DNA from 4 places in the Streptomyces flavovariabilis genome. Region 2 is predicted to be linked to each of the others. Evidence: riboswitches for the same ligand, from Rfam matches in the RefSeq annotation. Region 2 holds a riboswitch; each other region holds the start of a gene.

Region 1 (2,193 bases), on a different contig from region 2:
CCAGCACGGCTTCAGCCAGATCCATCCGGCCCGGGTCATGGCCGCCTGGGTCACCGACAGCCCGAACGCCATGCTCAACCACCGGGCCAGCTCCCTGAAGTTCCGGTTCGTCAGCGCCATGGCCGGGGTGCTCGGGGTCGGCGGCGACCTCACGAAGTGGACGCAGGGGGAGCTCGCCGAGGCGGGGGAGTGGGTGGCTCTCTACAAGGAGATCCGGCCCGTGGTGCAGCGCGGCGACCTGTACCGGCTGCGGCCCCCGGAGGGCGGACCGAGCGCCGTGCAGTACACCCTCGGCGACGAGACCGTCGTCCTCGCCTGGCTCCAGGCGCAGCGCTACGGCGAGCCCGTGCCGGCACTCCGGTTGCGCGCCCTCGACCCGACCGCATCGTACGAATGCCTCGAAACGGGCGAAGTTCACCGAGGGGCCGTGCTGCTTCATCACGGACTGCGGGTCGGCCTGAGCGGGGATCTGGACGCCGCGGTCGTCCGCCTTAAGCGGAAGTAGCCGTTCTGTCCGAATAAAGCGCTTCGGTCGCTAAGGGATAACGTGCCCCGATCGTAAAGGAGATGAGGTCGGGGTGCGTGACCATCGTCATATTCGTGACGATGCGTTGTCGCCATGCTCACGTAATTCCGGCATTGTGCAGGGCCATTGAGGAAAGCGGGAGATCGGTAATCCACGCTCGGTGACGGCGCAGGTGCCGGCGCGTCAAGAAAAACACCGTCACGGGCAACCGCAAGCTTGTCCCATTGCGTCTTGGTCGCTTACGTTCCACACCAATCCGGACGGACGCCTAATCCTGCCGCCGCCCGGAGCCCCACACACTGACCCGACGTACGGCAGGAGCGGGGGACCCACAGGTAAGACGCCTGTTCCGGTTCCCGGAACGGCTTGGGGTTAAGCCGCGCCCCGGCGCGGCCGGGCATCTCCAGCCCGCACCCGACAGCTCACCTCGCAGGCGACGGAGAGGAATTCGCCATGCCCGCGAAGGGTAAGCACCGCCGCCCCAAAACCCAGCGTTTCACCCGCTCCATCGCCGTCGCCGGAACCGGCGGGGCCGCCCTCGCCCTGCCGCTCATGGGGGCCGCCGGCGCCCACGCCGCCACCCCGCAGTCGGCTCCGGAGAAGGCCGCCCAGTCCGCTCCGGCGGCCGAGAAGAAGGCCGCCGAAAAGGCCACCGGTGCCCGCACGTACAGCGTGCGGGCCGGCGACTACCTCGCCAAGATCGCCGACGACCAGAACGTCAGCGGCGGCTGGAAGAAGCTCTACGCGGACAACCGTGACGCCGTCGGCTCCGACCCGTCGCTGATCCACCCGGGCCTCAAGCTGTCGATCGGCAAGAAGGCGGCGAGCGCGCCGAAGCCCTCGGCCCCGTCCGCGCCGAAGGCCTCGGCCCCGAAGCAGTCCGCCGCCGAGTCGGCCCCGAAGGCGGAGACCGCCGCGAAGCCGGCTGCCGCCGCCAAGCCGGCCGCCGAGAGCAACTCCAGTGGCTATGCCCTCCCGGTGGACGGTGCCACCGTCGGCACGCCTTACCGCATGTCCGGCAGCATGTGGTCCAGCGGTTACCACACCGGTGTCGACTTCGTCGTCCCGACCGGCACCTCCCTCAAGGCGGTCGGCGCGGGCACGGTCGTCTCCGCCGGCTGGGGCGGCGCCTACGGCAACCAGGTCGTCATCAAGCTCGACGACGGCCACTACGCCCAGTACGCCCACCTGTCCCAGCTCTCCGTCTCGGCCGGCCAGAGCGTGACCGCCGGGCAGCAGGTCGGCCTGTCGGGCGCGACCGGCAACGTGACCGGACCGCACCTGCACTTCGAGATCCGCACCACGCCGGACTACGGCTCGGACGTGGACCCGGTCGCCTTCCTGCGCTCGCACGGCGTCTCCGTCGGCTGACCGGCCGCACGACCGCCTGCCTGACACGCGACCGAAGGCCGGACCCCGATCCCCGGGTCCGGCCTTCGGTGTGTGCGTGCCGCTGACCGCCCCAAGGGATCGACAGGCGGCGGCAGTTGGGACAGAGTGACCCCGTCCGGAGTGCAAGCGCTTTCCCGAGCCTTCCCGGCGGATCCCGAGGAGTTGTGTCACCGTGCCGACCACCCGCAGAGCCTTCGGAGCCCTGGCCGCCGGGGCCGCCCTGGCGGCCCTCGCCCCCACGTCCGCCGCGCACGCCGCGCCCCGTCACCGCCGCC
Region 2 (2,193 bases):
ACAGCGAGGTCGAGCGGCTGGTGAACAACCGCCTCGACGAGATCCCGCACGAGCTGGCCAACCCCTCCCGCCGCGCCGCCAAGGAGCTCTCCAAGGAGCTGTTCCCGACGGGCTCGCGCATGTCGCGGCCCCGGCAGGGCAGTGAGGAGACGGTCGCCACGATCGACTCCGCGGCCGTACGCGGCTTCTACGAGAAGCACGTCCGCCCCGCCACGGCCACCGCCGTGGTCGTCGGCGACCTCACCGGCATCGACCTCGACGCCCTGCTCGGGGACACGCTGGGTGCCTGGACGGGCTCCTCGGCCGAGCCGCGCCCCGTGCCGCCGGTGACCGCCGACGACACCGGCCGGGTCGTCATCGTGGACCGCCCCGGCGCCGTCCAGACGCAGCTGCTGATCGGCCGGGTCGGCCCGGACCGGCACGACCGCGTGTGGCCCGCCCAGGTGCTCGGCACGTACTGCCTCGGCGGCACCCTCACCTCCCGCCTGGACCGCGTCCTGCGTGAGGAGAAGGGCTACACCTACGGCGTGCGGGCGTTCGGCCAGGTCCTCAGGTCCACCCCGGACGGCACGGGTGCCGCCATGCTCGCCATCAGCGGTTCCGTCGACACGCCCAATACCGGCCCCGCCCTGCAGGACCTCTGGACGGTGCTGCGCACCCTCGCGGCCGAGGGGCTGACCGAAGCCGAACGGGACGTCGCCGTGCAGAACCTGGTGGGCGTGGCCCCGCTGAAGTACGAGACGGCGGCGGCCGTCGCGAGCACGCTGGCCGACCAGGTCGAGCAGCACCTGCCCGACGACTACCAGGCCACGCTGTACCGGCAGCTCGCCGCGACCGGAACCGTGGAGGCCACCGCCGCGGCCGTGAGCGCCTTCCCGGTGGACCGTCTGGTGACCGTCCTCGTCGGTGACGCGGCGCAGATCAAGGCGCCTGTCGAGGCTCTGGGCATCGGCGAAGTCACCGTCGTCGCCGCCGAGTAGCGGCACGCGCGCGCAGGGGCCCTGGTTGTCTTCTGAGGCACCAGGGCCCCTTTATGCCCGAATCGATACGGATGTTGCCTGTCTGCCCTGTGGGATGCGCTACAAAAGCCGGGATCCGTTTGGGAATTGAAAGTGGCGCCGCTTAGCGTCATCCGGGCTGTTCGTCAGGCAGTGCGCCGCACCCGCGGCACCGGACAGTCATCGCCGAGTCCCCGTACGGCGCGAGCCAGGGGAGCCGGGGACCCACCGCAGTCCCTGGGGTGAATCGGACGCCCGCGCGAGCCGCGAGGGAGTCCGTAGGAGACCTTCCTGCTCCGAACCCGTCAGCTAACCCGGTAGGCGAGAAGGAAGGAAAGGACCAGCCACCACATGGCGTTCACTCGCGCCACCGGGAAGCACCGTCGTCCCAGCAGGATCCAGCGCGGCACCGCCCGTGCGGCGGGCGTCGCGGCCCTCGCCACCACCGGCGTGATCGGCACCGTGGCGGCCCCTGCGGCCTTCGCCGCCGAGCCCGGCGCCGAGCAGACGGGCCTCACTCCGGTCGTCACCATGGGCGACACCGCGGCCCAGCAGATCGACGCCCAAGCCGTCGCGCAGCAGCAGGCCGCCGAGGAGGCCGCCGCCAAGCGGAAGGCCGAGGAGGCCGCCCGCAAGCGCGCCGCGGAGCTGGCCGAGAGGGCCAAGGAGGCGGCCGAGAAGGCCCGCGAGGCCAAGGAGCGCGCCGCCCGCGAGGCCGAGCGCAAGCGTCTCAACACCTTCGTGTCCCCGATCTCCGGCTCGTACGTCTCCACCGGTTACAAGGCCGGCAGCGGCCTGTGGTCCTCCGGCAGCCACACCGGTGTCGACTTCCACGCCGCCACCGGCACCTCTGTCCACGCGGTCGGCGCGGGCACCGTCGTCGAGGCCGGCTGGGGCGGCTCCTACGGCAATCAGATCGTGATCAAGATGAACGACGGGACGTACACCCAGTACGGCCACCTGTCCTCCACCAGCGTCTCGGTGGGCCAGCAGGTCACCCCCGGCCAGCAGATCGGCCTGTCCGGCGCGACCGGCAACGTCACCGGGCCGCACCTGCACTTCGAGGCCCGCACGAGCCCCGAGTACGGCTCGGACATCGACCCGGTCGCCTACCTCCGCTCGCACGGCGTCAACCTCTGACCGGAACCCCTCCGCTCTCCCCGCAGCCCCGTCTCCCCGAGCCGGGGCTTTCGGT
Region 3 (2,193 bases), on a different contig from region 2:
CGAGGTGCGGGCCGTGGTGGCTCGCGACATGAGCCTAACCGGCTCCGGGCGATCGGCCACCGGGTCGCCCACCTCATGGACAGAACCGAGAGTAAATTGTTTCCGAACGGAACAAAGCCGGGTTGCGAAGACCGGCAGAAAAAAACCCGCCCCGGTGCGCACGGGGGTGACGCACCGGGGCGGGAGCCTGCGGGACCTGAGCGGGCCGCTGCTTACTTCAGGTGCAGCTGCTGGCCCGGGTAGATGAGGTTGGCGTCCTCGACGATGTCCTTGTTCAGCTGGAACAGCTTCTCCCAGCCGCCCTTGACCTTCTCGTCCGCCGCGATCGAGCTGAGGGTCTCGCCCTTGACGACCTTGTACTCGCCGTCGCCCTTCTTGACCTTCTTGCCGGTCGGGGTGGTGACGGTCTTCTTGGCGGCCGGGCGCTCGTCGGAGCGGGAGGCCGGCTGCTGCTGGGTCTCGCGGGACTCGGAGCTCTGCTGGCTCTCCTGCGAGGAGCTGCCGGAGTCGCTCGAGGAGCCGCCGCCGGTGTAGCCGGCGCTCGACAGGCCCTTGCCGCAGACCGGCCAGGCGCCCTTGCCCTGGCCCGCCAGGACCTTCTCGGCGATCTCGATCTGCTGGTCCTTGGTGGCCTGGTCGGCGGTGGAGGCGTACTTGGTGCCGCCGTAGCCGGACCAGGTGGAGGCGGAGAACTGCAGACCGCCGTAGTAGCCGTTGCCGGTGTTGATGGACCAGTTGCCGCCGGACTCGCACTGGGCGACGGCGTCCCACTCGGAGGCGGTGGCTGCGGAGGCGTTGCCGGCCGCCATCAGCGGGGCGGCGACGGCGGCGCCGGTGACACCGGCGATGGCGATGACCCGAGAGGCCTTGGACGGACGGCGGTGCGTGCCCTTGCCGGAAAACAGCATGGAGAGATCCCCTCACCGACGCCTGCGAGGTGAGCTGTCGGGTTCGGGCCGGTTGAGTTGCCCGGCCGCGTCCCTCCCGGGACACGGCTTCACCCCAAGCCCTTCCGGTCAACTGACCGGTCGGGCACCTACCTTGGGTCCCCCGCTCCTGCCTACGGCGCTTGACGCGACGACTGTTCCCGTACGGCCGCTGGCAGGATTCGGCGTTGCGGCAGCCGGGGCTCGTGGTGACGAGCGGTCACGACCGTAGACACGCGGTCCGCGGAATTTCAAAGACGATCAGGGCTTCTGAGATCTATCTCTCACGGGCCCCAAACGGGACATTCATCGCGAATGATGACGCGAACTCGTGCGGTTTGGGGGCGACTTCCGCCCCCGTTTCCGCACTGCCCGAACCGCTACTTCTCGTCCGCTTCGCCCGTCACCGTGAGCGTCTGACCGGGGTGGATGAGGTCCGGGTCGGAGCCGACGGCCTTCTCGTTGCCGTCGTAGAGCGCGTGCCATCCGCCGCTGATCCGAAGGGCGTCGGCGATGGACCAGAGGCTGTCACCGACCCCCACGATGTAGTCGCCTTCGGACGCGTCCGGGGAGGCCTCGTCGCCGCGCGAGGAGTGGCGCCCCGTGGACCCGTCCGCACCGCCGCTCTCGGGCGGGCGGGTTTCGTCGGCACTGGGACCGCGATGGCGACCGGAGCCGGCGTCGGCCGCCGAGGAGTCGTCGCTCTGCCGCGAGTTGCCGGACCGGCCGCTCTCGGGGGTGGCCGACGGAGAAGCGTCGGACCGAGGGTCCTTCGACGAGTCGGAGGATTCAGGCGACTTGTCCGGCTTGGTGGTTTCGTCCTCCGAAGTCGACGATGCGTCGGGCGACGACGGGGACGGGGAGGGGCTCGCGGAAGGGGACGAACCCAGCGAGTCGAGCAGGCCGGGCGAGTCCTCCGAACCGGATGACCCGGAAGAGCCGGACGAGGCCGACCCCTTGTCCTGCTCGAGGCCGGAGAGCAGTCCGCAAGTGCGCCACGCGCCGACCCCCTGGTCGGCGAGGATTCTCTCGGCCACGGCTATCTGTTGGGAGCGACTGGCCAGATCGGCACTCGCGGCGTAGTCGAGACCGCCGTGGCTCTCCCAGTCCTCCTGGGACAACTGCAGGCCGCCGTAGTAGCCGTTGCCGCTGTTCTGGCTCCAGGCGCCGCCGGTCTCGCAGTCCGCGACCCGGTCCCAGGTCGTGCCGTCGGCCGCGCTGGCACCGGAGGCCCCGAGGAGCGGGATCGCGATGGCGGAGCCGGTCA
Region 4 (2,193 bases), on a different contig from region 2:
CGGAGAGGGACCGGACATAGCGCCGATGCTAGAGAGCGCCGCACGCGTTACGAGAGGGGCACGCGCGCGTGCCCCTCAAAATCGCAACGAGACCGCTCAGGCCGGGCGTACCACGCTGTGGATCGCCGACTCGCCGTCGTAGTAGATCGACTCCTCGCGCACATACGTGCCGGGCTTCGGGGCGTGGATCATCATGCCGTTGCCGATGTAGACCCCGACGTGGGTGACATCGTCGTAGAAGAAGACCAGGTCACCGGGCTGGGCCTGGGAGAGCGGGACCGTGGTGCCCGCGTTCACCTGGTCGTAGGTCGTGCGCGGCAGGGTGACGCCCGCGGCCTTCCAGGCGGCCTGGGTGAGGCCCGAGCAGTCGTAGGAGCCGGGGCCGACGGCGCCCCACACGTACGGCTTGCCGATCTGGGCGCGGGCGAAGGCGAGCGCCTTCTCGGCCTTGGTGGCGTACGAGGAGTCGGCCGGGGGCGTCGAGGAGGACGAGCCGGTGCCGGACGACCCCGACGACGATGATCCGCTGTCCTGCTGCCGGGCGGCCTCGTCCTGCGCCCGCTGCTGCGCGGCCTGCTGCCGGGCCAGCTCGTCGGCCTTGCGGGCGGCCTCCTCCCGCTTCTCCTTCTCGATCGCCGCGAGCCGGGCCTTCTCCTCGGCGGTCAGCTTCGACATCAGCTCGCGCGCGTCGGCGAGCTTGCGCTGGACGGTGGCCTTCGCCGTCTTCAGGTCGCCCTGCGAGTCGGTGAGCGTCTCGAGGCTCTCGGTGGCCTCCTGGCGCTTCTCCATCGTCTCGGACTGCTGCGTGACGTAGTCGTCGACCGCGACCTTCTGACGGCCCGTCATCCGGTCCATCAACTGGGTCTGGTCGAAGTAGTCCTGCGGGGTGTCGGCGAGCAGGAACGTCGCCGTGTCCGGGGCGGCGACGCCGGTGCGGTACTGGGCGGAGGCGAAGGAACCCAGCTGCTCGCGCGCCTCGTTGAGCTTCTGGGTGCGCTGGGCGACGTCGTCGAGGAGGGCGTCGGCGCGCTTGCGCTGCTTCGCGGTCTTCTCCTTGGCCGCGTTGTACTTGTCGGTCGCCGACTCGGCCTGGCGGTACAGGTCGTCGACCTTCTTCTCGACTTCCTCCAGGCTGGGCTTGTCGTCGGCCTCGGGGGCGGCGTTGGCCGACTGGGACAGCAGGGCCACGGACGTGAGGGCCGCCGTTGCGAGGGCGGGGGTCCGTATGCCTGCCACGCGCGTACCCGTAGGACGCGACTTGCGGTGCGACGCCAAGGGAGGCGACTCCTTCCATGTTCCGCCTACCGGGTTAGCTGTCGGGTTCGGGCGGGTGGTTCGGAAGGTTTGCCCTACGGCCTTCTCCGCGCAGGGAGTCGGGCCGATTCACCCCAGGTTCACGGTTGGGTCCCCGGCTCCGGCTGCCGCTGCGGCACGCCGGACTCGGCGGAGGCCGCGCGGCCCGGCGACGTTCGCCGGTGGGGGTCATGCGGCCTGGTCGCACCGTAGCCAATTCGTGTGGCCTCTGTGAAGGTTGATGGGTGATATGCCCGATACATTTTCGTGACCTTGCTCATGAGCATTGCAGAGGGTGAACAATCGAGGGGGGTTGGTCCTGGAAGATGCATGAATGCGGGGGCTGTAGCAGGGCGTGATCAGGTGGTCATGGACGGCGACAATGCGCCGCCCGGCGGGCGGCGTGATCCCTGGCGCGGGGCGATGTTCTCAGGGCGGCGGCGGGCTGTCAGTGGGGCGCCCTAGACTCGGAGAGCGATGAGCAGCCTCTTTGACGACAGCTTCCTGGCGAACCTCCAGGCCCAGCGGGGCCCCGCGGACGAGCCCCCGCCGCCACCCGAGGACGAGCACGTACCGGAGCCGATTCCGGACGATCTGTTCGGCGGGAAGTTCGACGCGCCCCCGGACCGGGACGCCTACTACCGGGACGGCGCCCCGCGCCCGGTGGTGGACACCGCCGCCCTCCTGCAGGGGCTGAACGACAACCAGCGCGCCGCCGTCGTCCACTCCGGCTCCCCGCTGCTCATCGTGGCCGGCGCCGGCTCCGGCAAGACCCGGGTGCTCACGCACCGCATCGCCCACCTCCTCGCCGAGCGGGACGTGCACCCGGGCCAGATCCTCGCGATCACCTTCACCAACAAGGCCGCCGGCGAGATGAAGGAGCGCGTCGAGCAGCTCGTG

What was found. A riboswitch is a leader RNA that binds a small molecule or an ion and turns the genes downstream of it on or off. The one in region 2 is predicted to bind cyclic di-AMP.
Region 1: it holds a riboswitch for cyclic di-AMP, as region 2 does, so the genes downstream of both, IO24_RS0112905 (M23 family metallopeptidase) here and IO24_RS0111765 (M23 family metallopeptidase) in region 2, are expected to answer to the same signal.
Region 3: it holds a riboswitch for cyclic di-AMP, as region 2 does, so the genes downstream of both, IO24_RS0123700 (LysM peptidoglycan-binding domain-containing protein) here and IO24_RS0111765 (M23 family metallopeptidase) in region 2, are expected to answer to the same signal.
Region 4: it holds a riboswitch for cyclic di-AMP, as region 2 does, so the genes downstream of both, IO24_RS0107040 (C40 family peptidase) here and IO24_RS0111765 (M23 family metallopeptidase) in region 2, are expected to answer to the same signal.

The regions. Positions count from the first base shown of each region.
Region 1 is NZ_JNXD01000006.1:155,274-157,466, forward strand. It holds gene IO24_RS0112900 (alpha-galactosidase) at 1-505, shown strand, start outside; cyclic di-AMP (ydaO/yuaA leader) riboswitch at 821-975, shown strand; gene IO24_RS0112905 (M23 family metallopeptidase) at 980-1,897, shown strand; gene IO24_RS0112910 (DUF6250 domain-containing protein) at 2,091-2,193, shown strand, end outside.
Region 2 is NZ_JNXD01000005.1:230,675-232,867, reverse strand. It holds gene IO24_RS0111770 (M16 family metallopeptidase) at 1-980, shown strand, start outside; cyclic di-AMP (ydaO/yuaA leader) riboswitch at 1,173-1,336, shown strand; gene IO24_RS0111765 (M23 family metallopeptidase) at 1,350-2,138, shown strand.
Region 3 is NZ_JNXD01000013.1:95,936-98,128, forward strand. It holds gene IO24_RS0123700 (LysM peptidoglycan-binding domain-containing protein) at 213-908, opposite strand; cyclic di-AMP (ydaO/yuaA leader) riboswitch at 913-1,078, opposite strand; gene IO24_RS0123705 (LysM peptidoglycan-binding domain-containing protein) at 1,307-2,193, opposite strand, start outside.
Region 4 is NZ_JNXD01000002.1:448,027-450,219, reverse strand. It holds gene IO24_RS0107045 (SLAC1 family transporter) at 1-18, opposite strand, end outside; gene IO24_RS0107040 (C40 family peptidase) at 97-1,275, opposite strand; cyclic di-AMP (ydaO/yuaA leader) riboswitch at 1,284-1,456, opposite strand; gene pcrA (DNA helicase PcrA) at 1,771-2,193, shown strand, end outside.